2 regions of the Variovorax sp. GW821-FHT09D04 genome follow, and region 1 is predicted to be linked to the other one. Evidence: riboswitches for the same ligand, from Rfam matches in the RefSeq annotation. Region 1 holds a riboswitch; the other holds the start of a gene.

The links. Region 1 has a riboswitch for glycine ahead of AC07O4_RS25670 (D-amino acid dehydrogenase). Riboswitches for the same ligand answer to the same signal wherever they lie in the genome.
Region 2: linked by a shared signal. The riboswitch ahead of gcvT (glycine cleavage system aminomethyltransferase GcvT) and the one ahead of AC07O4_RS25670 (D-amino acid dehydrogenase) in region 1 are both predicted to bind glycine.

What each region holds. Positions count from the first base shown of each region.
Region 1 covers NZ_JBWKPA010000010.1:123,844-135,677, forward strand. Annotated here, with positions in the region: gene AC07O4_RS25650 (aminotransferase-like domain-containing protein) at 1-942, shown strand, start outside; gene AC07O4_RS25655 (PhaM family polyhydroxyalkanoate granule multifunctional regulatory protein) at 1,007-1,795, shown strand; gene AC07O4_RS25660 (FIST signal transduction protein) at 1,845-3,125, shown strand; gene AC07O4_RS25665 (RtcB family protein) at 3,344-4,759, shown strand; gene AC07O4_RS25670 (D-amino acid dehydrogenase) at 4,779-6,086, opposite strand; glycine riboswitch at 6,178-6,284, opposite strand; glycine riboswitch at 6,329-6,419, opposite strand; gene rfbB (dTDP-glucose 4,6-dehydratase) at 6,538-7,617, shown strand; gene rfbD (dTDP-4-dehydrorhamnose reductase) at 7,614-8,504, shown strand; gene rfbA (glucose-1-phosphate thymidylyltransferase RfbA) at 8,544-9,431, shown strand; gene AC07O4_RS25690 (GDP-mannose 4,6-dehydratase) at 9,469-10,473, shown strand; gene AC07O4_RS25695 (sugar phosphate nucleotidyltransferase) at 10,487-11,203, shown strand; gene AC07O4_RS25700 (NAD-dependent epimerase/dehydratase family protein) at 11,207-11,834, shown strand, end outside.
Region 2 covers NZ_JBWKPA010000003.1:229,169-241,002, forward strand. Annotated here, with positions in the region: gene gcvP (aminomethyl-transferring glycine dehydrogenase) at 1-229, opposite strand, end outside; gene gcvH (glycine cleavage system protein GcvH) at 288-659, opposite strand; gene gcvT (glycine cleavage system aminomethyltransferase GcvT) at 731-1,903, opposite strand; glycine riboswitch at 1,951-2,055, opposite strand; glycine riboswitch at 2,068-2,158, opposite strand; gene AC07O4_RS11435 (hypothetical protein) at 2,190-2,726, opposite strand; gene AC07O4_RS11440 (L,D-transpeptidase Cds6 family protein) at 2,823-3,305, opposite strand; gene AC07O4_RS11445 (MFS transporter) at 3,566-4,756, opposite strand; gene AC07O4_RS11450 (AraC family transcriptional regulator) at 4,866-5,645, shown strand; gene AC07O4_RS11455 (TRAP transporter large permease) at 5,682-6,974, opposite strand; gene AC07O4_RS11460 (TRAP transporter small permease) at 6,985-7,497, opposite strand; gene AC07O4_RS11465 (TRAP transporter substrate-binding protein) at 7,578-8,552, opposite strand; gene denD (D-erythronate dehydrogenase) at 8,608-9,624, opposite strand; gene AC07O4_RS11475 (hypothetical protein) at 9,690-10,751, shown strand; gene AC07O4_RS11480 (electron transfer flavoprotein-ubiquinone oxidoreductase) at 10,808-11,834, opposite strand, start outside.

The sequences.
Region 1 (11,834 bases):
TCGGGCGACCTCGCGCTGCGCCGCAGCCTGTCGCAGAAGCTGGTGCGCATCAACGTGCCGGCCGGGCCGGACCAGATCGTGACCACCATCGGCGCCACGCATGCGCTGGACATCGTGAGCCGCACGCTGCTGCGCGCGGGCGATCCGGTGATGGTCGAGGAGCCCGGTTGGGCGCTGGAGTTCGCGCGGCTCGAGGCGCTGGGCATGCGCATCCTGCCCGTGCCACGCCGCGCCGACGGGCCCGACCTCGACGTGATGGCGCAGTACTGCAAGCTGCACAGCCCCAAGCTCTTCGTCAGCGTGAGCGTGCTGCACAACCCGACCGGCTACAGCCTCACGCCGGGCAGCGCGCACCGCGTGCTCAAGCTGGCCAACGAACACGACTTCCACATCGTCGAGGACGACACCTACAGCCACCTCGCGCCCGAGCACGCCACGCGCCTGAGTGCGCTCGACGGGCTGCAGCGCACCATCTACGTCAGCGGCTTCGCGAAGATCCTGGCGCCCAACTGGCGCATCGGCTTCCTGGCCGCCTCGCCCGCGCTGAAAGAGCGGCTTCTGGAGACCAAGCTGCTGGCCACGCTGACCTCGCCCACGCTGTTCGAGCGGGCGCTGTCGTGGTGCATCGACCAGGGCCAGCTGCGCCGCCATTCGGAGCGCGTGCGCATCCGCCTGGACGGCGCGCGCGGCCGCGCGGTGAAGCTGGCCATGTCGCACGGCTGCACCTTCGCCTCGGAGCCGGCGGGGCTGTTCGGCTGGGTCGACACGGGCGTGGACACCGACGCGCTCACGCAACGCATGCTCGACCAGGGCTACCTGCTGGCGCCGGGTTCGCTGTTCCATGCGCGCCGCCCGCCGAGCACGATGATGCGGATCAACTTCGCGACCTCGCAGGACGCGAATTTCTGGAAGGTTTTCAGCCGGGTCAGGGACGAGCTCTGATTCGCTGGCAAGGGGCTTGGAGTAAGCTGGCAACACAAGAAAACCCAGCCAGGAGACCTCCCGCATGAGCAACGCCAGCAAACCCTTCGACTTCAGCCAGTTCGTCCCCGGATTCGACTTCCTGAAGAACCTCGCCGGCGGTGCCGCCGCGGGCTCCGGCTCGGTGCCCGGCATCCCCAGCCTCGCGAGTTGGGTCGCGCCCACCATGAGCGTCGAAGAGGTCGACAAGCGCATCCAGGAACTCAAGACCGTCCAGTACTGGCTCGAACAGAACGGCCACGCGCTCAAGGCGACCATCCAGGCGCTCGAGGTGCAGAAGATGACGCTGTCGACCCTGCGCGGCATGAACGTGCGGATGGAAGACATCGCCAGCGCGTTCACCAAGCAGGCCGCGGCCATGGCGCCGGCGCCTGCACCGGCTCCCGCCCCGGCCCCCGCACCGCGGCCCGAACCGGAAGCTGTCGAGGAAGAGGAAGAAGAGTTCGACGAGGCCGAGGAAGAAGCGGAAGAAGAGGAAACCCCGGCACCGAAGAAGGCGTCGCGCGCCAAACCCGCCTCGTCCAACGGCGCTGCCGGCGTGGTCGACCCGATGCAATGGTGGGGCTCGCTCACCGAGCAGTTCCAGCAGATCGCGAGCACGGCGCTGCAGGACGCGGCGCAGCTCAAGGTGCCGGCCATGGCGCAGCCGCTGGCCGACGCCGTGGGGCAGGTCATCGGCAAGGCGACGGCGCGCAAGCCGGCCGCCAAGGCTGCCCCGAAGAAAGCTGTCGCCAAAAAAGCCGCGCCGGCACCCGCCGCGCGCAAGAAAACCACGTCCGCCGCCGCGCGCAAGCGAACCTCCGGCCGGCGCTGACGTCTTACAGACACCTTTCCAGACGACGACGCACGGGTCGGTACGCACCATGAAACTGTTTCCCACCGGCCATGCCACCCACCCGCAATGGCGCATGGCCGCCGGCCTCGTGCTGGCCCAGTTGCGCGCGCAGATGGCGCTGCCCGATTACGCGTCGAACCCGACGCTCGGGCTGCTCTACATCACCGACCACTACGCGGCCGAAGCGCAGGAGATCCTCGATCACCTGGGCGCCGAGCTGCCCGAGGTCACCGACTGGTCGGGCACCGTCGGCATCGGCGTGTCGGCCAACAACGCCGAGTACTTCGACGAGCCCGGCCTGAGCCTGATGCTGTGCGCGCTGCCCAGCGACCAGTACCGGGTGTTCTCCGGCGTGGCGCCGCTGGGCAGTTCCGAAATGAGCGGCTTCGAGGCGCACACCGCGCTCGTGCACGCCGACCCGGCCACGCCCGACCTGGGCGAGCTCATCGGCGAGATGGCGGGGCGCACCGACACCGGCTACTTGTTCGGCGGGCTCTCGTCCGGCCGCGGCGGGGCGCTGCAGTTCGCGGTCGGCGGCAACGGCAACATCCGCGGCCATGGGGCGGCGGGCGGCGTGTTCTCGGGCGGCTTGTCGGGCGTGGTGTTCGGCGAGGGCGTGCGGCTGGTGTCGCGCGTCACGCAGGGCTGCCAGCCGCTGCGCACCGGCGGCGCGCGCGAGCGCGAGATCACCGAGGCCGACGGCAACCTGCTGCTGTCGCTCGACGGCGAGCCGGCGCTCGACGTGCTGCTGGCCGACCTGCAGGTGTCACTCGACCGGCCGCAGGAAGCCATCGACGCCGTGCGCAACACGCTGGTCGGCCTGGCCGACGCGGGCAGCGACGGCATCCGCCGCACCGGCGACCTGGGCGCCGACGTGCTGGTGCGCCACATCATCGGCCTCGACCCGACGCGGCGCGGCATCGCCATTGCCGACAACGCCGAGGCCGGCATGCGGCTGAGTTTCTGCCGCCGCAACGCGCAGGCGGCGCGCGCCGACCTGATGCGCATCTGCGCCGAGATCCGCGAAGAGCTCGAGCCCGAAGAACAGACGCTGGCCACCGCACGCGCCGTGGCGGCCGGTGAGGCCGAGGCCGCACCGCATCCGGCGCGGCGCATCGCGGGCGCGGTGTACGTGAGCTGCTCGGGGCGCGGCGGCCCGCACTTCGGCGCGCCGGGCGCCGAGCTGCAGATCGTGCGGCATGCGCTGGGCGACGTGCCGCTGGTCGGCTTCTTCGCCGCGGGCGAGATCGCGCGCCACCACCTGTACGGCTACACCGGCGTGCTGACGGTGTTCACTGCGCCGGACTGACTGACTGGCTGACTGACGGGAAAAAACGACGCGCGCGCCTGCGCACTGTGTTCGCGGGCGCTTCGCGTCGCTAGAATCCGCCCGCTTTCTTGAATCTCTGCTGCTGCAAGAAAGAGTGATCCGCGCGCCCCGAGGCACGCGGTCGATCTCTTTCGCCCCGCCACGCGACGTGACGGGGCCCGGAAACCGACACGGTTTCCCCGAATGGAATTGCAGCCATGGGCAGCCCCACCCACAGTCATTTTTCGAGACTCCAGCGCGCCTTTTCGCGCGCGAACATCGCCGTCGACTACCGCGACGGCATCTATCACCTGCGCAACGAAGCCGCGCAGGCGACCGTGCTTCTGCCGCAGAGCCTGCCGCTGGAAGAAAAAGCCGTGAACCAGCTGCTGGCCTTCGCCAGCGTGCGCTCGCCCGACGGCGCGCACGGCGTGTGCAAGGCCTGCGCGACGCCGGACTTTCATCCAGGCTCGGTCGCGCCGGTGGGCAGCGTCGTCGCCACCGATGGCGACTTCGTGATCCCCGCCGCGGTCGGCACCGACATCAACTGCGGCATGCGCCTGCTGACCACCGGCCTCACGCTGGACCAGGTGGCGCCGCACAAGACGCAGCTGCTCGCGCGGCTCACGCGCAGCCTGCTCGACAACGGGCGCGACGTGCCGGTGCACACGGCGGCGTTTCGCGCGCTGTTCGACGACGGACCGGCCGCGTTCCTGGACGCCGTGCGTGGCGACGGACTCTGGGCGGCCTGCGACCGCGACCGGCTGCAGGCCGAGATCGGCGCGTGCATCGGCCTGGCGAGCTTCGGCGGTCAGTCGCGGCACGCACCGCCGGCCTACACCGGCGCGCGCCACGAGGTGTTCCGCGACCCGTGCCTGGGCACGCCGGGCAGCGGCAACCACTTCGTCGAGCTGCAGGTGGTCGACCAGGTGATGGACCGGCACGCGGCCTACCGCGCGGGGCTCAAGGCCGGCGAGGTCGTCGTGATGATCCACAGCGGCTCGCGCGACATCGGGTTCCATGTCGGTGGCCGCTGGATGGACCGCGCGCGGGCCGAGTGGCCGCAAGGCCTGCGCCATCCGAAGAGCGGGCTGTACGGCCTGGCGGGGCCGCTGGCGCAGGAGTACCTCGAAGCCATGGGCGTGGCCGCGCGCTATGCGTGGGCCAACCGCGTCGTGCTGGCCGAGCTGGTGCGCAAGGACTTCGCCGAGCTGCTGGGCGCCACGGCGTCGACGCTGGTGGTCGACGTGCCGCACAACGTGGTGCTGCGCGAGCACGGCATGAACATCCATCGCAAGGGCGCGACGCCGGCGCACGCGGGCGACCTGGCGCTGATTCCCGGGTCGATGGGCGATCACTCGTACCTCGCGACCGGGCTGGGGCATGAAGACTGGCTGTGGTCGTGCAGCCATGGGGCCGGCCGGCGCATGCGTCGGCAGGAAGTGCGCGCGATGCGGCCTGCGCCCGGCGACGCCGATGCCAGCTGGCAGTGCGTGACCTTGCGCGAGGAGCGCCGCATCGAGGAGGCGCCGCAGGCCTACAAACCGATCGGCGCGGTGATCGAGGCGCAGGAAAGCGCGGGGCTCATCCGCTGCGCCGTGCGGCTCAAGCCCTGGGTCACGTTCAAGGCATGACCCGAGGACGCGTGTCGTGTCAGCCCAGTGCGGGTTGCACGGCGCGCGGCGCGGGCGCCGGCATGCCGGCGAACGCGAAGTCGACCTCGGGCGCCAGCCCGCTCACGATGCGCGCGATCGACTTGCCCGAGCCGCAGGCGTGCGTCCAGCCGAGCGTGCCGTGGCCCGTGTTGAGGAACAGGTTCGGCAGCTTGGTCTTGCCGATCAGCGGCACGTTGCTCGGCGTGGCCGGGCGCAGGCCGGTCCAGAACTGCGCGCGCTCGGTGTCGCCGGCGCCGGGGAAGAGCTCCTCGACGCGCCGCACGATGGCTTCGCAACGCACGCGGTTCAGGTCGCGGTCGTAGCCGTTGAGCTCGGCCGTGCCGGCGATGCGCAGGCGGTCGCCCGACTCGGAGGTGTAGCGCGAGAACACCAGCTTGTATTCGTCGTCCGTGAGCGAGACCTGGTGCGCCTTCGACGCGTCCTTCACGGGCAGCGTCACCGAGTAGCCCTTGGCCGGGTAGATCGGCAGGCGGATGCCCAGCGGCGCGGCATACAGCGGGCTCAGCGAACCCATCGCGAGCACGAAGGCGTCGCCGCGGATGCGCTGGAAGCGGCCTTCGTTGTCGGTCGCCTCGACGTGGTCGATGCTGCCGCCGGCTTCGCGCAGCGCGGTCACCGTGTGGCTCATGAGGAACTTCACGCCGGCCGCTTCGGCCAGCTTCACGAGCTCGCGCGCGAAGCGGTTGGCGTCGCCCGATTCGTCTTCGGCGGTGTACGTGGCGCCGGCGAGTTGGGGGCGGATGTGGGCGAGGGCGGGTTCGATCCTGATGGCTTCGTCGGCCGAGATGACCAGCCGCTCGCAGCCCAGGGCACGCATCTGCTCGGCGGGCGCGAGGGCGCCGTCGAATTCCTTTTGCGTCGTGTAGAAGTGCAGGATGCCTTGCGTGCGCTGGTCATAGTTCAGGCCGGTGTCTCGACGCAATTGCTGCAACATTTCCCGGCTGTATGTACCGAGACGAACGATCTGTTCGATGTTGTGGCGGGTGCGCGCGGGGGTGCATTCGCGCAAGAACTGCAGGCCCCAGAGCCACTGGCGCATGTCGGCGCGGATGCGAAACAGCAGCGGCGCATCTTCCTTGCCGAGCCATTGCAGCACCTTCAGCGGCGCGCTTGGATTGGCCCACGGTTCGGCATGGCTGACCGAGATCTGGCCGCCGTTGGCGAAGCTGGTTTCGGCGGCCGGGGTGGCCTGCCGGTCGATCACGGTCACCTCGTGGCCGAGTTGCTGGAGGTAGTAGGCCGAAGTCACGCCGAGCAGGCCGGCGCCAAGAACGATCACACGCATTGCAAGTACCTTTGAGTTTGCAGCGCTTGAACGGCGGGCGTGGAGTGCTATTGAACCAATAGCAAGCAACCGGACGACCGATGTCCAAGTTGCCGCTCCCCCTGTCCTCGGTACCTGAGAGATTCACCCTGCTGCACCCGCAGCGGGTTTGCTCCTTCGGTGCGCCACATGGCGTGGCGGCTCTCCAGACGGCTGTATCGATGAGTGCAGTACTGACCCCTTGCCGAAGTTCCTGGGCGTTGCCTGGAATTTCGTCGGGCCGACCTGAGCGTTTATGGGAGTTTGCGCCTTCGGTAGGGCCTCCGTGGAGGCCCGCTCTCCTGCAATTGTTGGCGATTGTAGGCGGGCCCCGCAAGCCGGCCAAGCCCTGTACATCGGCACTTCACACCGATGGGATAATTGAATGTTGATTTTTGGTAAAGCAAACTTTTTTCTACATGCAGGGGACTCCATGATCCTGGTTACCGGCGGCGCAGGCTTCATTGGCGCCAATTTCGTGCTCGACTGGATCGCGCAGGGCAACGAGCCCGTCGTGAACCTCGACAAGCTGACCTACGCGGGCAACCTCGAGACCCTGGCGTCGCTCAAGGGCAACGCGAACCACGTCTTCGTGCAGGGCGACATCGGCGACAGCGCGCTGCTCGATCGCCTGCTGGCCGAGCACAAACCCCGCGCCGTCGTGAACTTTGCCGCGGAATCGCATGTGGATCGTTCGATCCACGGCCCGGAAGACTTCGTGCAGACCAACGTGCTCGGCACCTTTCGCCTGCTCGAATCGGTGCGCGGCTACTGGAACGCCCTGCCGGCCGACCAGAAGGCCGCCTTCCGCTTCCTGCACGTGTCGACCGACGAGGTCTACGGCTCGCTCTCCAAGACCGACCCGGCCTTCACCGAAGAGAACAAGTACGAGCCCAACAGCCCGTACTCGGCCAGCAAGGCTGCCAGCGACCACCTCGTGCGCGCCTGGCATCACACCTACGGCCTGCCGGTGGTCACGACCAACTGCTCGAACAACTACGGCCCGTTCCACTTCCCCGAGAAGCTGATCCCGCTGATGATCGTCAACGCACTGGCCGGCAAGAGCCTGCCCGTGTACGGCGACGGCATGCAGGTGCGCGACTGGCTCTACGTGAAGGACCACTGCAGCGCCATCCGCCGCGTGCTCGAGGCCGGCAAGCTCGGCGAGACCTACAACGTCGGTGGCTGGAACGAGAAGCCCAACATCGAGATCGTCAACACCGTGTGCGCGCTGCTCGACGAACTGAGCCCCCGCGCCGACGGCAAGCCGTACAAGGAACAGATCACCTACGTCACGGACCGCCCGGGCCACGACCGCCGCTACGCCATCGATGCACGCAAGCTCGAACGCGAACTCGGCTGGAAGCCCGCCGAGACCTTCGATACCGGCATCCGCAAGACCGTCGAGTGGTACCTCGCGAACGGCGAGTGGGTGCGCAACGTGCAAAGCGGCGCGTACCGTGAATGGGTCGAGAAGCAATACGACGCTGCGCCTGCAAAGGCTTCCGCATGAAGTTGCTGCTGCTCGGCAAAGGTGGACAGGTCGGCTGGGAGTTGCAGCGCAGCCTCGCGCCGCTCGGCGAACTGGTCGCCCTGGACTTCGACAGCACCGACTTCCACGCCGACTTCAGCCGTCCCGAGCAGCTGGCTGCAACCGTGCTGGCGGTGCGCCCCGACGTCATCGTCAATGCCGCCGCGCACACTGCCGTCGACAAGGCCGAGAGCGAGCCCGACTTCGCGCGCAAGCTCAACGCCACCTCGCCCGGCGTGGTGGCCGAGGCCGCGCAGCAGATCGGCGCGCTGATGGTGCATTACTCCACCGACTACGTCTTCGACGGCAGCGGCACCCGCCCCTGGAAAGAAGACGACGCGACCGGCCCGCTCAGCGTGTACGGCCAGACCAAGCTCGAAGGCGAGCAGTTGGTGGCGCAGCATTGCGCGAAGCACCTGATCTTTCGCACCAGCTGGGTGTACGCCGCACGCGGCGGCAACTTCGCCAAGACCATGCTGCGCCTGGCCAAGGAGCGCGACAAGCTCACGGTCATCGACGACCAGTTCGGCGCCCCCACCGGGGCTGAGTTGCTGGCCGACATCACCGCGCACGCCATTCGCGCCACGCTGCAAGACCCGGCCAAGGCCGGGCTGTACCACTCCATCGCCGGCGGCGAGACCACGTGGCACGGCTACGCGCGCTTCGTGCTCGAGATGGCGCAGCAGGCCGGCGTCGAACTCAAGGCCGGCCCGCAGGCCGTGGAGGCCGTGCCCACCAGCGCCTTTCCGACGCCCGCGAAGCGCCCGCACAACTCGCGGCTCGACACCACCAAGCTGCAGACCACCTTCGGCCTGCGACTGCCGCCCTGGCAGGAAGGCGTGGCACGCATGCTGCGCGAGACGCTCTGACCGACTGATTTTTCCCGGCCTCCCACACTAGAAGACCCCATGACGCAACGCAAAGGCATCATCCTTGCCGGTGGCTCCGGCACCCGCCTGCACCCGGCCACGCTCGCCATGAGCAAGCAACTGCTGCCGGTGTACGACAAGCCCATGATCTATTACCCGCTGAGCACCCTGATGCTCGGCGGCATGCGCGACATCCTGATCATCAGCACGCCGCAGGACACGCCGCGCTTCCAGCAGCTGCTGGGCGACGGCAGCCAGTGGGGCATCAACCTGCAGTACGCGGTGCAGCCGAGTCCCGATGGCCTGGCGCAGGCGTTCATCATCGGCGACAAGTTCGTGGGGAACTCGCCGAGCGCGCTGGTGTTGGGGGACAACATCTTCTATGGGCATGACTTTGCCCATCTGCTGAGCGGCGCCGACGCGCAGGACGCGGGAGCCACTGTGTTCGCGTACCACGTGCATGACCCGGAGCGGTATGGCGTGGTCGCGTTCGACGCACAAGGCAAGGCCAGCAGCATCGAGGAAAAGCCGCTCAAGCCCAAGAGCAACTACGCCGTGACGGGCCTGTACTTCTACGACAACCAGGTCATCGACATCGCCAAGGCGGTGAAGCCGAGTGCGCGAGGCGAGCTCGAGATCACGGCCGTCAATCAGGCGTACCTCGATCTTGGCCGGCTCAACGTGCAGATCATGCAGCGCGGCTACGCCTGGCTTGATACCGGTACGCATGAAAGCCTGTTGGAGGCGGGGCAGTTCATCGCCACGCTGGAGCACCGGCAGGGGTTGAAGATCGCCTGCCCGGAGGAAATCGCGTGGCGGCATGGCTTCATCGACAAGGAGCAACTGGCGCGGCTGGCCTTGCCACTGCAGAAAAATGCCTACGGCAAGTACCTCAATCGGCTGCTTGTCGAAGAGCACTCATTCTGAACACTGACACACAACAATTTCTTCGGTAGCACAAGTCATGCATGCATCAACTCAAACCCTGACGGGTCAAAAGTACCTCGTAACCGGCGCAGGCGGGTTCATCGGAAGCCATCTCGTCGAAGCGCTCGTGCGTGCCGGCGCTGACGTCACGGCCATGGTCCGCTACGGTTCCGCATCGAGTTGGGGCAATCTCGAATTCGCACCGGATGACGTGAAGGGTCAGTTCCGCGTCGTGGCGGGCAACATCGACGATGGCGATTTCGTCATGCATGCCATGCAGGGCATCGACGTCGTCTGCCATCTGGCGGCCCTGATCGCCATTCCGTACTCGTACGTTGCCCCGCGCAGCTACGTGCGCACCAACGTCGAAGGAACGCTCAACGTCGTGGAGGCCGCGCGCCGTCTGTCGGTTCGTCGCGTCGTCCACACGAGCACCTCCGAGGTGTACGGCACCGCGGTGCGCGTGCCGATCGACGAAGAGCATCCGCTGCAAGGGCAGTCGCCTTATTCGGCCTCGAAGATCGGGGCGGACAAGATCGCCGAGAGCTACTACCGCTCGTTCGACACCGGTGTCGTGACCTTGCGCCCGTTCAACACGTTCGGCCCGCGCCAGTCCGCCCGGGCATTCATCCCGACCATCATCTCGCAGGCATTGACCCAGGACGTGATCAAGCTCGGATCGCTGACCCCTGAGCGCGACATGACCTTCGTGACGGACACGGTCGCCGGTTTCGTCGCTGCTTCGGTGACGCCCGGCATCGAGGGGCAGACCATCAACCTGGGAACCGGCTCGACCTACACGATCGGTCACTTTGCCGAACGCATCCTCAAGCTGATGGGCGTGGAAAAAGAGATCGTTGCGGACACCGCGCGCATGCGCCCCGACAAGAGCGAGGTCTTGAAGCTCGTCTCCGACAACGCGCTGGCCGCGAAGTTGATGGGGTGGTCGCCGCAAGTCGACCTGGACGAGGGGTTGCGCCAGAGCATCGAATTCATTCGCCGCAACATCCACCTGTACCGCCCTGCGGTCTACACCGTCTGAGGGAGCTAGCATCATGAAAGCAGTCGTCATGGCCGGCGGCAAGGGCACTCGCCTTCAGCCGTTCACCGCCTCGTTTCCCAAGCCTCTCATGCCCCTGGGGGACATGCCGGTGCTGGAACTCCTGCTGCGGCAGCTGCGTCGCGCCGGCGTCGACGAAGTCATCCTTGCGGTCAACCATTTGCATCACCTGATCCGCGCGTTTTGCGGCGATGGTTCGCGATTCGGGCTGAAGATCGACTACAGCCTCGAGGACAGCCCTCTGGGGACGGCCGGTCCGCTTGGCGCGCTGATCGACAAGGTCGGCGAGAACTTCATCGTCACCAACGGCGACCTGCTCACCACGTTCGACATCGGCCAGCTGATCCGCACGCATGCCGAGCGGCAATCGGATGCCACGATCTGCGTCTACGAACGAGAGGTCAAGATCGATTTCGGGCTCATCCAGGTCGATGCGGAGATGAATCTCCAGGGGTACCTCGAGAAACCCATGAGCAAGCACCTGGTCAGCATGGGCCTCTACATGCTCAACCGCGACGCGGTGAAGCCGCATGTCAGCGAGGGTGTTCACCTGGACATGCCGGACCTGTTGCTCAAGCTGAGCGCGGCCGGCAAGAAGGTGCGCTGCCACCAACAGCCCGAGAGCTTCTGGCTCGACATCGGCCGACCGGAAGACTACTCGACAGCGCAGAAGATGTTCGACGAGAGTCGCGAGCTTTTCCTGCCCGAGTAGCCTATGCGCGTGCTTGTCACCGGTGCCAGCGGATTCGTCGGGCGGGCGGTGCTTGAAGAACTGCAGGCGCGCGGCCTTGAAGCCTTCGCCGTCAGCAGAACCGAACGGGCCGCTGTCGCAGGCGAGGCAAGGCGCGTGCTTGCCGATCCTGCCGATGCGGCCGAGGTCCGCGATCTGCTCTTGTCCGTAGAGCCGCAGTTCGTCATGCATCTGGCGGGGGTTTCCTCCGCCCCCTCCTATAGCGAGCTCTACGAGGCCAACGTCGTCTTCGCTGCCAACCTGCTGGATGGCGCGCTCGCCATGCCGAGCAAGCCGCGCGTGCTCCTGGCGGGCAGCGCAGCCGAATACGGGGCGGTGCCTGCCGCCCAGCAGCCCGTGCGCGAGGATGCGGCCTGCCGTCCCAACACGGCCTATGGCGCGAGCAAGTTGGCGCAGACGAGCCACGCCTTCGTCGCGGCTTCGCGCGGGTTGCCTGTGGTGGTGGCCCGGCTGTTCAATCCCATCGGGCCTGGCATGCCGAAGTCTCTGGCCCTGGGAAGCTTTGCGCACCAGATCGCTTGCATGGGCGCGCATGGTGGTGTGCTGTCCACCGGCGATCTCGATGTCGTGCGGGACTTCATGGATGTGCGGA
Region 2 (11,834 bases), on a different contig from region 1:
CCTTCAGCTCGGCCAGCGCGTCGGCCTCCGTGACCGGCGCGGGCAGGCGCATCGGCCGGGCACGGCGGATGGCCGCCGGCACGATGCCGTCGATGAGCTCCGCGCGCGTTTCGGAGCCGATCACCGGCAGCATGCGCGCCTCGTCCGCCGCATCGATGCCGATGTGGCGGGCGAGGAATTCTTCGGCGTTCTCTAGTTCTTGCAAAGAGGGAAGGGCGGGAATCGGCATGGCGGTGAAGGCTCGGGGGAGAAGGAACGAAGGTGCGAAGAAGCTGCTGTTCAGCGGATCAGGATTCGGCGGCGAACTTGTCGTAGCTGGCGGCGTCGAGCAGGGCGTCGAGCTGCGCGGGCTCGCTCAGCTTGACCTTGAAGAACCAGCCGGCGGCCAGCGGGTCGCTGTTGGCCAGCGACGGGTCGGCGCGCAGCGCTTCGTTCACTTCGGTGATCTCGCCCGACACGGGCATGAACACATCGGCGGCGGCCTTCACCGACTCGACCACACCGGCGACCTCGCCTTGCGCGAAGGTCTTGCCCACTTCAGGCAGGTCGACGAACACCACGTCGCCCAGCGCGTCCTGCGCATGCACGGTGATGCCGACGGTGGCGGCGCCGCCTTCGGCCGCCACCCATTCGTGGTCCTTGGTGTATTTGATGCTCATGAAAAAACTCCTCGTGGAAAAAATGGAATCGGGGTGCAGAGCCTAGCCGGGTCTGCGGTGTTCAGTGTCGGTCAGCCGCGGTAGTAGCGCGTCGGCACGAAAGGCATCGTTGACACCTCCATCGGCACCGGCTTGCCGCGCACGATGGCCTGCACGCGCGTGCCGGGCTCGGCGAAGGCGGCGGCCACGTAGCCCATGGCCACGCAGCGGTCGGCCGTGGGGCCGAGCAGGCCGCTGGTGACGGCGCCGATGTCGTGCCCTTCGAGCGACTGCAGCAGCGTGCCGTCGCGCACCGGAATGCGTTCCAGTGCCACGAGGCCGACGCGCTTGCGCGTGAGTGTCTTGTGGTCGGTATGGCCGGCCGCGCCCGAGGCGACGGCGGCCAGCTGGGCCAGCACCTTGGCCGCGCCCGGAAAACCGCCTTCGCGCGCACCGCCGGCGCGGCGCACCTTCTGGATCGCCCAGTTGAGCGAGGCTTCGACCGGGGTCGTGGTGGTGTCGATGTCGTTGCCGTACAGGCACAGGCCGGCTTCGAGCCGCAGCGAGTTGCGCGCGCCCAGGCCGACGGGCTTCACTTCGGGCTGCGCGAGCAGCAGGCGGGCGAGGGCGTCGGCGTCTTTTGCGGCCACCGAGATTTCGAAGCCGTCTTCACCGGTGTAGCCGCTGCGGGTGACAAAGGCGGCGATGCCGCCGATCTGCACCGCGCCGCCGGTCATGAACACGAAGCGCTCGATGCCGGGCGACAGGCGCGCCAGCGTGGCGGCGGCCTGCGGACCCTGCAGCGCCAGCAGCGCGTGGTCGGGCAGGGGCTGCACCTGGCAGCGCGCGCCGATCCTGGCCTGGATGTGGGCGATGTCGGCCACCTTGCAGGCGCCGTTCACGATCACGAAGAGCGAACCGCTGCCTTCGTTGAAGAACATCAGGTCGTCGAGGATGCCGCCCTCGTCGTTCAGCAGCAGGCCGTAGCGCTGCTTGCCGGCGGGCAGATCGACCACGTCGACGGGCATCAGGGTTTCGAACGCGGCGGCGGCGTCGGGGCCGACCAGGCGCAGCTGGCCCATGTGCGAGATGTCGAACAGGCCGGCCGCATTGCGCGTGTGCTTGTGCTCGGCCATGAGGCCGGCGGGGTACTGCACGGGCATCGAATAGCCGGCGAAGGGCACCATGCGGGCGCCCAACTCGACGTGGAGGTCGTACAGCGGGGTCTTGAGAAGTTGGGCGTTGGAAGCGGAGGAAGCAGCCACGGGGTACTCCAAAGGGGCAGTCGAAATCCATGGCTGCAACGCCACGGGCCACCCCTGCTGTCCGCTTTACCTGAGAGATTCGCCCCACGATCGGGGTTTGCTCCTTCGGTGGGCCGCATGCAATGCCACGGCCTCTCTCCAGCAAGGAAACGCCGGTGGTTGCCGGCGTCTTGTCAGTCCTTTTGCCTGAGCGTTCGGGGAACCCCTGCGCCTTCGGCGGCCCCGTCGCGCGGGGCTCTCTCCTGACCCGGCGAGTGTAGTGGATCGCGGGGCCGGGGCTGGCGGCTCAGTGCACGGTTTCGGCCGGCGGCAGCAGCTTGTCGATGCGCTCGCGCAGCGAGTCGGCGCGCTCGGGGCCGGCGGCCTTCTCGATCTCGGAGAGCATCAGCGCGGCGATGGTCAGCATGGCCTCGCGGTCGCGGGCCTCGCGCAGGGCGTCGCGCATCTGGTTGGCGAAGCGCGGGTCGCGGCGCACGAACATGCGCTCGCAGATGTCGAACAGGAACATGCGCGTGGTGGCCAGCGAGCGCTTGCCGTCGAAGCTGTCGGCCGAGGTGGCGACCTGGATCGGCTCGGCGGCGGGGACGGGCGTGGGGGCCGGTGCAGGCGGCGGCGCGACCGGGCGCGCGACCTGCAGGTAGCCGCGCTGCATCAGCCCCTGGATCGCCTGCTCGGCCTCGACGCGGCTGGGGAACAGCGGGCTGAAGTCGGTCAGCGAGCGCCGGCCGTCGGCCATGAGCAGCAGGGCGCGCTCACGCTGGCTGAGCGTGCGCTGCCCGGCCTGGAGTTCGTCGCGTGCCTTCTCGGTCTTGGTGGGGAACATGGCGGCCACAGCTTTCGGAGGTCGAAGGCTGCAGCATCGTTGCAAGTGGTGACATCTTCGTGAACCATTTGCCTTACAGGGACAAGGCGGCGCGCGTCAGTTGCCCGCGCTTTCCTTGCGGATCAGCCAGCGCGGGCCCACGCGCTGCAGCTCGAGCGTCTTGCGGTCGGTCTCGGTGAGCGCGTCGGCGCTGTAGACCTGCCGGAACTGCGCGCTGGCCGAGGTGCCCTGGACGCTGATCACCAGCCCCTCGATGCCCACGCTGATGCGCGACTTGCCCGTGATGCGGGCGCGCCGGTCGGCCTCCCAGCGCTCGCGGGTCTGGCCGCGCGCGGGGGTGAAGTCGCTCGCGTAGGCGGCGAGGTAGCGCTCGACGTCGCGCGCGGACCAGGCGGCGGCCCAGGCGCGCACGGCGCTTTCCACTTCGGCGAGGTGGGTGACGGGATTGGTGGGATTGGCGGGGGCAGCTGCTGGTGCAACGGCTGCAACGGGCGCGGCGGCCGGCGTGGCCGCGATACCGGCGGTGGCCAGCAAGCCGGCAGCGACAAGGCTGCTGCCCTGGGCGACGATTCGGTGCATGGCGTCCTTCTCTTTCCTTCTTCTTGTCTGTCAGGCTCGACGTCGAAGCTTGCGTCGATTCTGGCAGTGAAAGAGGAGGCGTGCGGCGTTGAATCGCCCACGGATTTCGGTGGTCCGTGGTTCAGGGCGCGTGCACAGGCCACCGGGTACTTCCCTCCGCGAATGTCCCCCGCCTTCGGCTCCTCCTTGATTTCGCTGCGGGAAGCACCCAGTGCCCTGTGCACGGTGGGCGCTGCCGTAGCGCGGGAACGGAACTCAACTCAGGCCGCGGCAGCCTCGCCCGCCATCACCTGCACTGTGCGGTTGCGCAGCCGCAAGGCGAGCACGGTCGCGACGCACAGCACGCACAACACCACCGTCAGCGTCACGCCGAGTCCGTGCGCATCCGACAGCAGGCCGAACAGCGGCGACACCAGCCCGCCGACCGAGAGCGCGAGTCCGAGCGTGATGCCGCTGGCGGTGGCCGGGTTGCGCGGCAGGTAGTCCTGCGCGAGCGTCACCTGCGCGGCGAAGGGGAGGAACATGCTCATGCCGAGCCACGCGGTGCAGGCCAGCGCCGCGCCGGGCGTGGAGGAGAGCACGAGGCCCGCCATGGCCGGCAGCGCGAGCAGGTAGCCGCAGCGGATCGTGCCCATGCGCCCGATGCGGTCGCCGAGCCAGCCGCCGGCCAGCGTGCCCACGGCCCCTGCGGCGGTGAAGGCGGTGAGCGCCGCGGCGCCCTGGAAGGTGCTGCCGTGCAGGTCGCGCGTGATGCGCAGCGAGAGCATCGACAGCACCGTGACGTAGGGGATCGACCAGCCCACGATGGTCGCCACCAGCAGGCTGAAGGCGCGCCAGTCGTTGTGCGGCTTCAGCACCTGGGCGCGGGCCTGCGCGGCCCGCGCCGCCGTGGCCGCGTGCTGGGCGGCCGCGCCGCGCCGCGCGTTCGCCACGACCCACACCACGCCCATCGCCACCGCGGGAATGCCCAGCAGGTAGCTGCGCGACAGGCTGCCGCCGCCGACCACCGTGGCCGCCAGCACGGGTGCGAACGAGGCGCCGATGGTGCCGCCCACCGAGAACACGCTCATCGCCTTCTGCGAGGCACCGCCGGCCGCGCGCGCGGCCACGGTGGCGGGCGGGTGGTAGGCCGCGATGCCCAGCCCGCACAGCGCGACCGCGATCCAGGTCAGCAGGTAGCTCTGGCTCAGGCCCGCCAGCACCACGCCCAGCGCCGCCACCAGGAAGCCCACGGGCACCAGCCAGGCGCGCGGGTGGCGGTCGGCATACAGGCCGAACAGCGGCTGCACCACGCTCGACAGCCCGGTGGCCGCCAGCATCAGGCCGCTCACGGCCGTGTAGCTGTAGCCGCGCTCCAGCACCATGAAGGGCAGCAGCGCGGGCACGAGGCCCTGGTAGAGGTCGTTGACGGCATGGGTGCCGGTGAGCAGCCCGAGTCGGCGCGTGTTCATGCGATGGCTTCTTTCCTGGATGTCCGGTTGGAGAAAAAGAGGGAGAAAAGCCATCGTAGGAAGACAGGAGAAGATGTTCTCGCTACGAATGTGCAAACATCGTCGTGAAATGGACAAACTGAATCTGCGCCCCGACGAGGGCGAATCGACCCCGCGCGCCGTGGCCGTGCTGGCCACCGATCCGGCGGGCGACGCTTTCATTCCGCCGCATGCACACCGGCGCGGGCAGCTCATCCACGCGATCTCGGGCGTGATGATGGTCGGCGCCGCGGCCGGCAGCTGGGTGGTGCCGCCGGGGCGCGGCGTCTGGGTGCCGCCGGGCATGACGCACCAGATCCGCATGGCGGGCGAGGTGAAGATGCGCACCGTCTTCGTCGAGCCCGGCACGCGCGCCGACCTGGGCGGCGACTGCCGCGTGATCCACGTGGGGGCGCTGTTGCGCGAGCTGATCGTGGCGGCCGTGTCGCTGCCGCTGGACTACCCGCCGGGCGGGCGCGACGAGCGCGTGATGGAGCTGATCCTCGACGAGATCGAGGCCGCGCCCGCCCTGTCGCTGCATGTGCCGATGCCGCGCCACGTGCGCCTGGCCGCGCTGTGCGAGGCGCTGATCCGCGACCCCGCGCAGCCCGCCACGCTCGACGGCTGGGCCGCGCGGCTGCACATGAACGCGCGCACGCTGGCCCGGTTGTTCGAACGCGAAACTGGCATGACCTTCGGCGCGTGGTGCCGGCAGGCGCGGCTGCTGCTGAGCCTGCCGCGGCTGGCCGCGGGCGCGTCGATCCTGGAGGTGGCGCTGGCGCACGGCTACGAGAGCCCGAGCGCCTTCACCGCGATGTTCCGCCGCACGCTCGGCGTGCCGCCGAGCCAGTACCTTCACCCGCCGGCCTGAGGCGGGTGAAGGCGTGGGCGGGGGCGGCCTGCGCCGCTACTTGAACCCGAGCGCGCGCGGCAGCCAGGTGCTGAGCATCGGCACGAAGGTCAGCAGCATCAGCACCGCGCCGTGCGCCCACAGGAAGGGCACCAGTTCCTTCACCAGCGCCGACATCGGCACCTTCGACACGTTGCAGGTGACGAACAGCAGCCCGCCCACCGGCGGCGTGATCATGCCCAGCGTGAGGTTGAAGATCACGATCATCGCGAAGTGCACCGGGTCGACGCCCAGCTTGATCGCCACCGGCGCGAGGATCGGCGCCAGCACCATCACGCCCGGCAGCGGCTCGATGAAGATGCCGAACAAGAGCAGGAACACGTTGACGATGATCAGGAACATCCACGGCGAGAGGTTCATGCTGATGAGCCATTCGGCCATCTGCTGCGGAATGCCCTCGATGGTCAGCACCCACGCGAACGAGGCCGACAGCCCGATGATGATCAGCACCGACGCCGACAGCAGCGCCGAGCGCGACAGGATGTCGGGCAGCATCTTCCACTCGAGCGTGCGGTAGATGAACTTGCCGCACACCAGCGCGTAGAACACCGCCACCACCGACGCTTCGGTGGGCGTGAACCAGCCGGCGCGCATGCCGCCCAGGATCACCACCGGCAGCAGAATCGCGGGAATCGCCTTCCACGTCGTGATGAGGATTTCGCGCAGCGGCGGCGTCTGGCCGTCGCCCTTGTAGTTGCGCTTCTTCGAGACGTAGAAGTTCACCACGCACATCGCCACCGCGATCAGGATGCCCGGCACGATGCCGGCCACGAACAGCTGGCCGACCGACACGGTTTCGTCCTGCAGCGCGTAGATGATCATGATGATCGAGGGCGGAATGATCGGCCCCACGATGGCCGTGGAGGCCGTCAGCGCCGCTGCGTACGAGCGGTCGTAGCCGGCCTTGTCCATCATCTTGATGAGCATCGAGCCGGGGCCGGCCGCATCGGCCAGCGCCGAGCCCGAGATGCCCGAGAAGAAGGTCAGCGACACCACGTTGGTGTAGCCCAGCCCGCCGCGGCGGTGGCCGACGAACTGGCCCGCGAAGCGCAGCAGCACCTCGGTGAGCGAGCCGCCGCTCATGAGCTCGGCGGCCAGGATGAAGAAGGGCACGGCCATCAGCGGAAAGCTGTCGATGCCGGTGAAGGTTTCCTTCAGCAGCACCATCAGCGGGTAGCTTTCCGCGAGGATCAGGGTGGCGGCCGTGGCCAGGCCGAGCGCGAAGGCCACGGGCACGCCGATGGCCAGGAACACGCAGGCGGAGACGATCAGAACAATGCTGGCATCCATGATCGTGTCCTTACAGCGAGGCCGACGCGTTGGCGTCGAAATGCGCGTCCGACGCGAACTCGCGGTTCAGCACGTAGCCGCGCACCACCAGCAGCCAGTGCACGATCAGCAGCACGCCGCCGATCAGCATCGCACTGTAGATGTAGGCGAACGGAATCTGCGTCACGGCGGTGAGCTGGAACATCGTGCGTTCCATGTAGAGCCAGCCGTACCAGACCATGAAGCCGAAGAAGGCGAACAGCAGCCCGGCCACCACGATGCGCACCGCCACGGCCGCGGGCCGGGGCAGGGCGTCCTGCAGGTTCTCGACGGCGATGTGGCCGCCGTAGCGCAGCACCGGTCCGGCGCCCAGGAAGGTGAGCCAGATCATCATGTGGCGCGACACCTCTTCGGCCCATTCGATCGACTGGTTCGTGGTGTAGCGCAGCACGACGTTGGTGAAGATGATGACGGACATGGCCGCCAGCAGGAGGATCAGCGCCCACCGGTTGGCGGCGAGAAAGTAGCGCTCGAAGGCTTGCACGTTGTGGTTCTCTGTGGTGTCGGAAATGCGAAGCGCCCGGCACACTGAGGCGGGCCGGGCGCGGTCGGGGCGGAGCGGTCTTACTTGACGTCCGTGATCTTCTTGATGTTGTCGGCGCCGAATTCCTTGGCGTAGCCCACATAGGCCGGCTTCAGGGCTTCGCGGAAGGCCGCGCCGTCGACGGTGCGCGTGACCTTCATGCCGTCTTTCTCAAGCTGGGCGATGCCGTTGTTCTCGTCGTCGTTGACCTTCTTGCGCTGCGCGATCGAGGCCTTCTTCGCCGCTTCGGTGAACACCTTCTTGTCGGCGTCCGAGAGCTTGTTCCACACCTTGGGCGACAGCAGCAGCAGCGCCGGCGAGTAGACGTGGCCGGTGAGCGACAGGTGCTTTTGCACCTGCGAGAACTTCGAGGACAGGATCACCGGAATCGGGTTTTCCTGGCCGTCGACCGTGCCTTGCTGCAGCGCGCCGAAGAGTTCCGGGAAGGCCATCGGCGTGGGCAGGATGCCGAAGGTGCGGTAGCCGTCCATGTGCACTTTGTTTTCCATGGTGCGCATCTTCAGGCCGGCCGCGTCGGTGGGCTTGACGATGTCGCGCTTGCTGTTCGTCATGTGACGGAAGCCGTTTTCCGTCCAGGCCAGCGCGATGATGCCCTTGCTCGGGAACTTGGTCAGGATGTCCTGGCCGATGGGGCCGTCCATGACCTTGCGGGCGTGGTCGTAGTCGCGGAACAGGAAGGGGATGTCGACGATCTTGACCTCGGGCACGAAGTTGCCCACGGGGCCGGTCGAGGTGTTCAGCAGGTCTTGCGTGCCGAGCTGGATCGCTTCGATCTGCTCGCGCTCGCCGCCCAGCGCCGAGTTGGCGAAGTGCTGGCACTTGAAGCGGTTCTGGGTGTTCTTCTCGACCTCTTCGCAGAACACGGTGGAGCCCACGCCGTAATGCGATTCCTTGGACGTCGCATAGCCGATCTTGAGAACGGTGGGTTGCTGCGCGAAGGCGGCGGTGCCCAGGGCGAGCGAAAGGCAGGCGGCGGCGATGTGGCCGAATTTCATGGTGTCTCCGGGGAGTTGGGGGTCGAAAGCGCGTCAGGCGCAGGTCAGGAAATGACTATGCACCAATAACCAGTTTGACCGCGTCGGGACTTTCACGGACGTAGGCGCGGATCACCGCGTCGAAGCTCTCGTCGGCCGTGAGCCCGAGGGCCCGCGCACGCGGCGTGTCGAAGCGCCCGGGCCAGGTCTTCACGATGCGGCGGATGGCGGCGTCGGGCGTGCGGTCGAGCAGGTCGGTGGCGGCGCGGCCGGCCACGCGTTCGAGCGCGGCGGCCATTTCGCCCACGGTGGTGGCCAGCGAGGGCAGGTTGAGCGCGGTGCGCGGGCCCCAGTCGGCGTCGCTGGCTTCGGCGGCGCGCACGATGCCTTCGATGGTCCGGGCCGGCGAGGCGATGGCCACGGGCGTCTCGTCGGGCACCGGGCAGGCCGCGCGCAGGCCGGCGAGCGGCTCGCGGATCATGCCGCTGAAGAAACCCGAGGCCGCGCCGTTCGGTTGACCGGGGCGCACGCTCACCGTCATGAGGCGCACGCTGCGCCCCTGCACGAAGCCCTTGCGCGTGTAGTCGGCCACCAGCTGCTCGCCGATGAATTTCTGGATGCCGTAGCTGGTCTGCGGCGTGGGCAGCGTGTGGTCGTCGATGAGCGCGGGCAGCGGCTGTTCGGGCGAATCGCCGAACACAGCGAGCGAGCTGGAGAACACCAGCACTGGGCGCGTGCCGAGCGCGCGCAGCTTCTCGAGCAGGCCGTGCGTGGCGGCGAAGTTGCTGCGCATGCCCAGGTCGAAGTCGGCTTCGCATTCGCCGCTGACGGCCGCTGCGAGGTGGAACACCGCGTCGGCCTCGCGCCAGAAGGTGGCGCCGTCGTCGGCCAGCTGGGCGTTCAGGTCGCCGGTGGCGGCCGCGATGCGCGCGTTGGCCGCGAGGTCGGGCGGCGGTGGTGCGCGGTCGACCAGCGTGATGCGGGCGATGTCGCGGGCGGGCGCGCCGGCGAGCGAGAGCTGGCCCAGGGCCAGGAGGGTGCGCGCCAGGCGCGCGCCGAGAAAGCCGGCGCCGCCGGTGATGACGATGTGCATGGGGTCCTGTCTCCTTGTGTCCTTGTGTCGCGAGGATAGCGTCGGCGGTATCGCACAATTTGCGCATGCCCATGCTGCCTCCCGATCTTCTTGCCACCCTGCGACTGCCTGTGCTGCAGGACGCCGACCTCGACACCCAGGCTTCCTTCTTCCAGCGGCCGGAGGTCCGTGCGCTCTACTTCGAGGTGGTGGAAGGCTCGGCGAAGGACGAGGTGCTGCGGGCCGCCATCGCGCGGCTCGGCGAGCTGCATCCGCACCGGGCCGCGTTGCTGGCGGTGTTCTGCGGCGCGCTGGTCGAGAACGGCGCCGATCCGCAGCTCATGTTCGACGCCGTGCGGCAGCTGGCGGGGCGCCTGCTGGCGTCGCTGGCGCCTTACTGCGCGGTGCAGCCGTACGAACCCGGCGATGACGACGAGGAACCGCAGGACGAGGCAGAACTCGCCGCCTGGCAGGCCGCCGAAGCGGCGCTCGCGGCGCTGTCGCCGCAGGCCCGTTTCGAGGTCGATGCGCTGCAGCGCGCGGTCGACCTGCTGGTGCTGCCGCTCATGACCATGGTGGTGCGCGATGTGCGCAACCACCAGTCGCTGGTGGCGGACGCAGGCCTGCTCGCGCACATCGAGGCGATGTACGCCAACGACTCGCTGCCCTTCGAGGCCTTGCACTTCCTGCGCGCCGCGGCCCAGCTGTCGTACGAGGACGAGCTGGTGGTCTTGCTGCCGGCGTCGCGCGCGGGCATGGTCGTTCGCGCCCAGGGCATCAACAACAATTTCCACGCCTTCTCGCTGCTGCAGGACCTGATGGAAACGCACGCCCAGACGCTGGGCATCCGGCAGCCGCCGCGCACACGCCGCGACGAGGACAGCGACGCCGCCGCCTTCCTCTGGCTGCAGGCGACAGCCTTCGCCCAGGGCGAGCTGGTGGACCGCATGGCGTGGTCCTGGGGGGAAGGCACGCTGCGCGAGAACGTGCGCCGGCAGGGGCGGCTGGTGCTCGTCGCACTGGAGACGGACGACAAGCCCGCGCGCGGCTGGAACGGATTCACCCACGTGCTGCATGCCGAGCAGAACCCGCAGGTGTCGCTGGTGCACTTCCTCACGCCCGACGAGGTCGCCGCGTACCTCGCCTGAAGCGCCATGAAAAAAGCCCTCCGAAGAGGGCTTTCTGAGGTGTCTTGAGGGGCGCCTTACATGCCCACGTAGTTCGGGCCGCCGCCGCCTTCAGGTGTGACCCAGACGATGTTCTGCGTCGGGTCCTTGATGTCGCAGGTCTTGCAGTGCACGCAGTTCTGCGCGTTGATCTGCAGGCGCTCCTTGCCGGCGCTGGCTTCGTCGGGCACGAACTCGTACACGCCGGCCGGGCAGTAGCGGCTTTCGGGGCCGGCGAACTTGGCGAGGTTGACGTTGACCGGCACCGACGCGTCCTTCAGCGTCAGGTGGGCGGGCTGCTGCTCTTCATGGTTCGTGTTGCTGATGAACACGCTGGAGAGGCGGTCGAAGGTGAGCTTGCCGTCCGGCTTCGGATAGACGATGGGCTTGCACTCGGCGGCCGGCTTCAGGTACTGGTGGTCGGGCTTGTTGCGGCGCAGGGTCCATGGGATGTGGCCCTTGAGCAGCCACTGCTCGACACCGTTCATGACCGTGGCGATGCCCAGGCCCTTCTTGAACCAGGCCTTGAAGTTGCGCGCCTTGTTCAGCTCGGTGTAGAGCCAGCTCTTCTCGAACGCGGCCGGGTAGGCCGTGAGTTCGTCGTGCTGGCGGCCGGCCATGACGGCGTCGAAGGCGGCTTCGGCGCACAGCATGCCGGTCTTGATGGCGGCGTGGCTGCCCTTGATGCGGCTCACGTTCAGGTAGCCGGCCTCGCAGCCGACCAGCGCGCCGCCCGGGAACACCGTCTTGGGCAGCGACATCAGGCCGCCGGCCGTGATGGCGCGCGCGCCGTAGCCGATGCGCTTGGCGGGCTTGATGCCCTTGGCTTCGTCGCCCTCGAGGTACCAGCGGATGTTGGGGTGCAGCTTCCAGCGCTGCATTTCCTCGAACGGGCTCAGGTACGGGTTGCTGTAGTCCAGGCCCGTGATGAAGCCCATCGTGACCTTGTTGTCCTCCATGTGATAGAGGAACGCGCCACCGTAGGTGTTGTTGTCCATCGGCCAGCCGGCCGTGTGCAGCACGAAGCCGGGCTGGTGGCGCTTGGGATCGATTTCCCAGACTTCC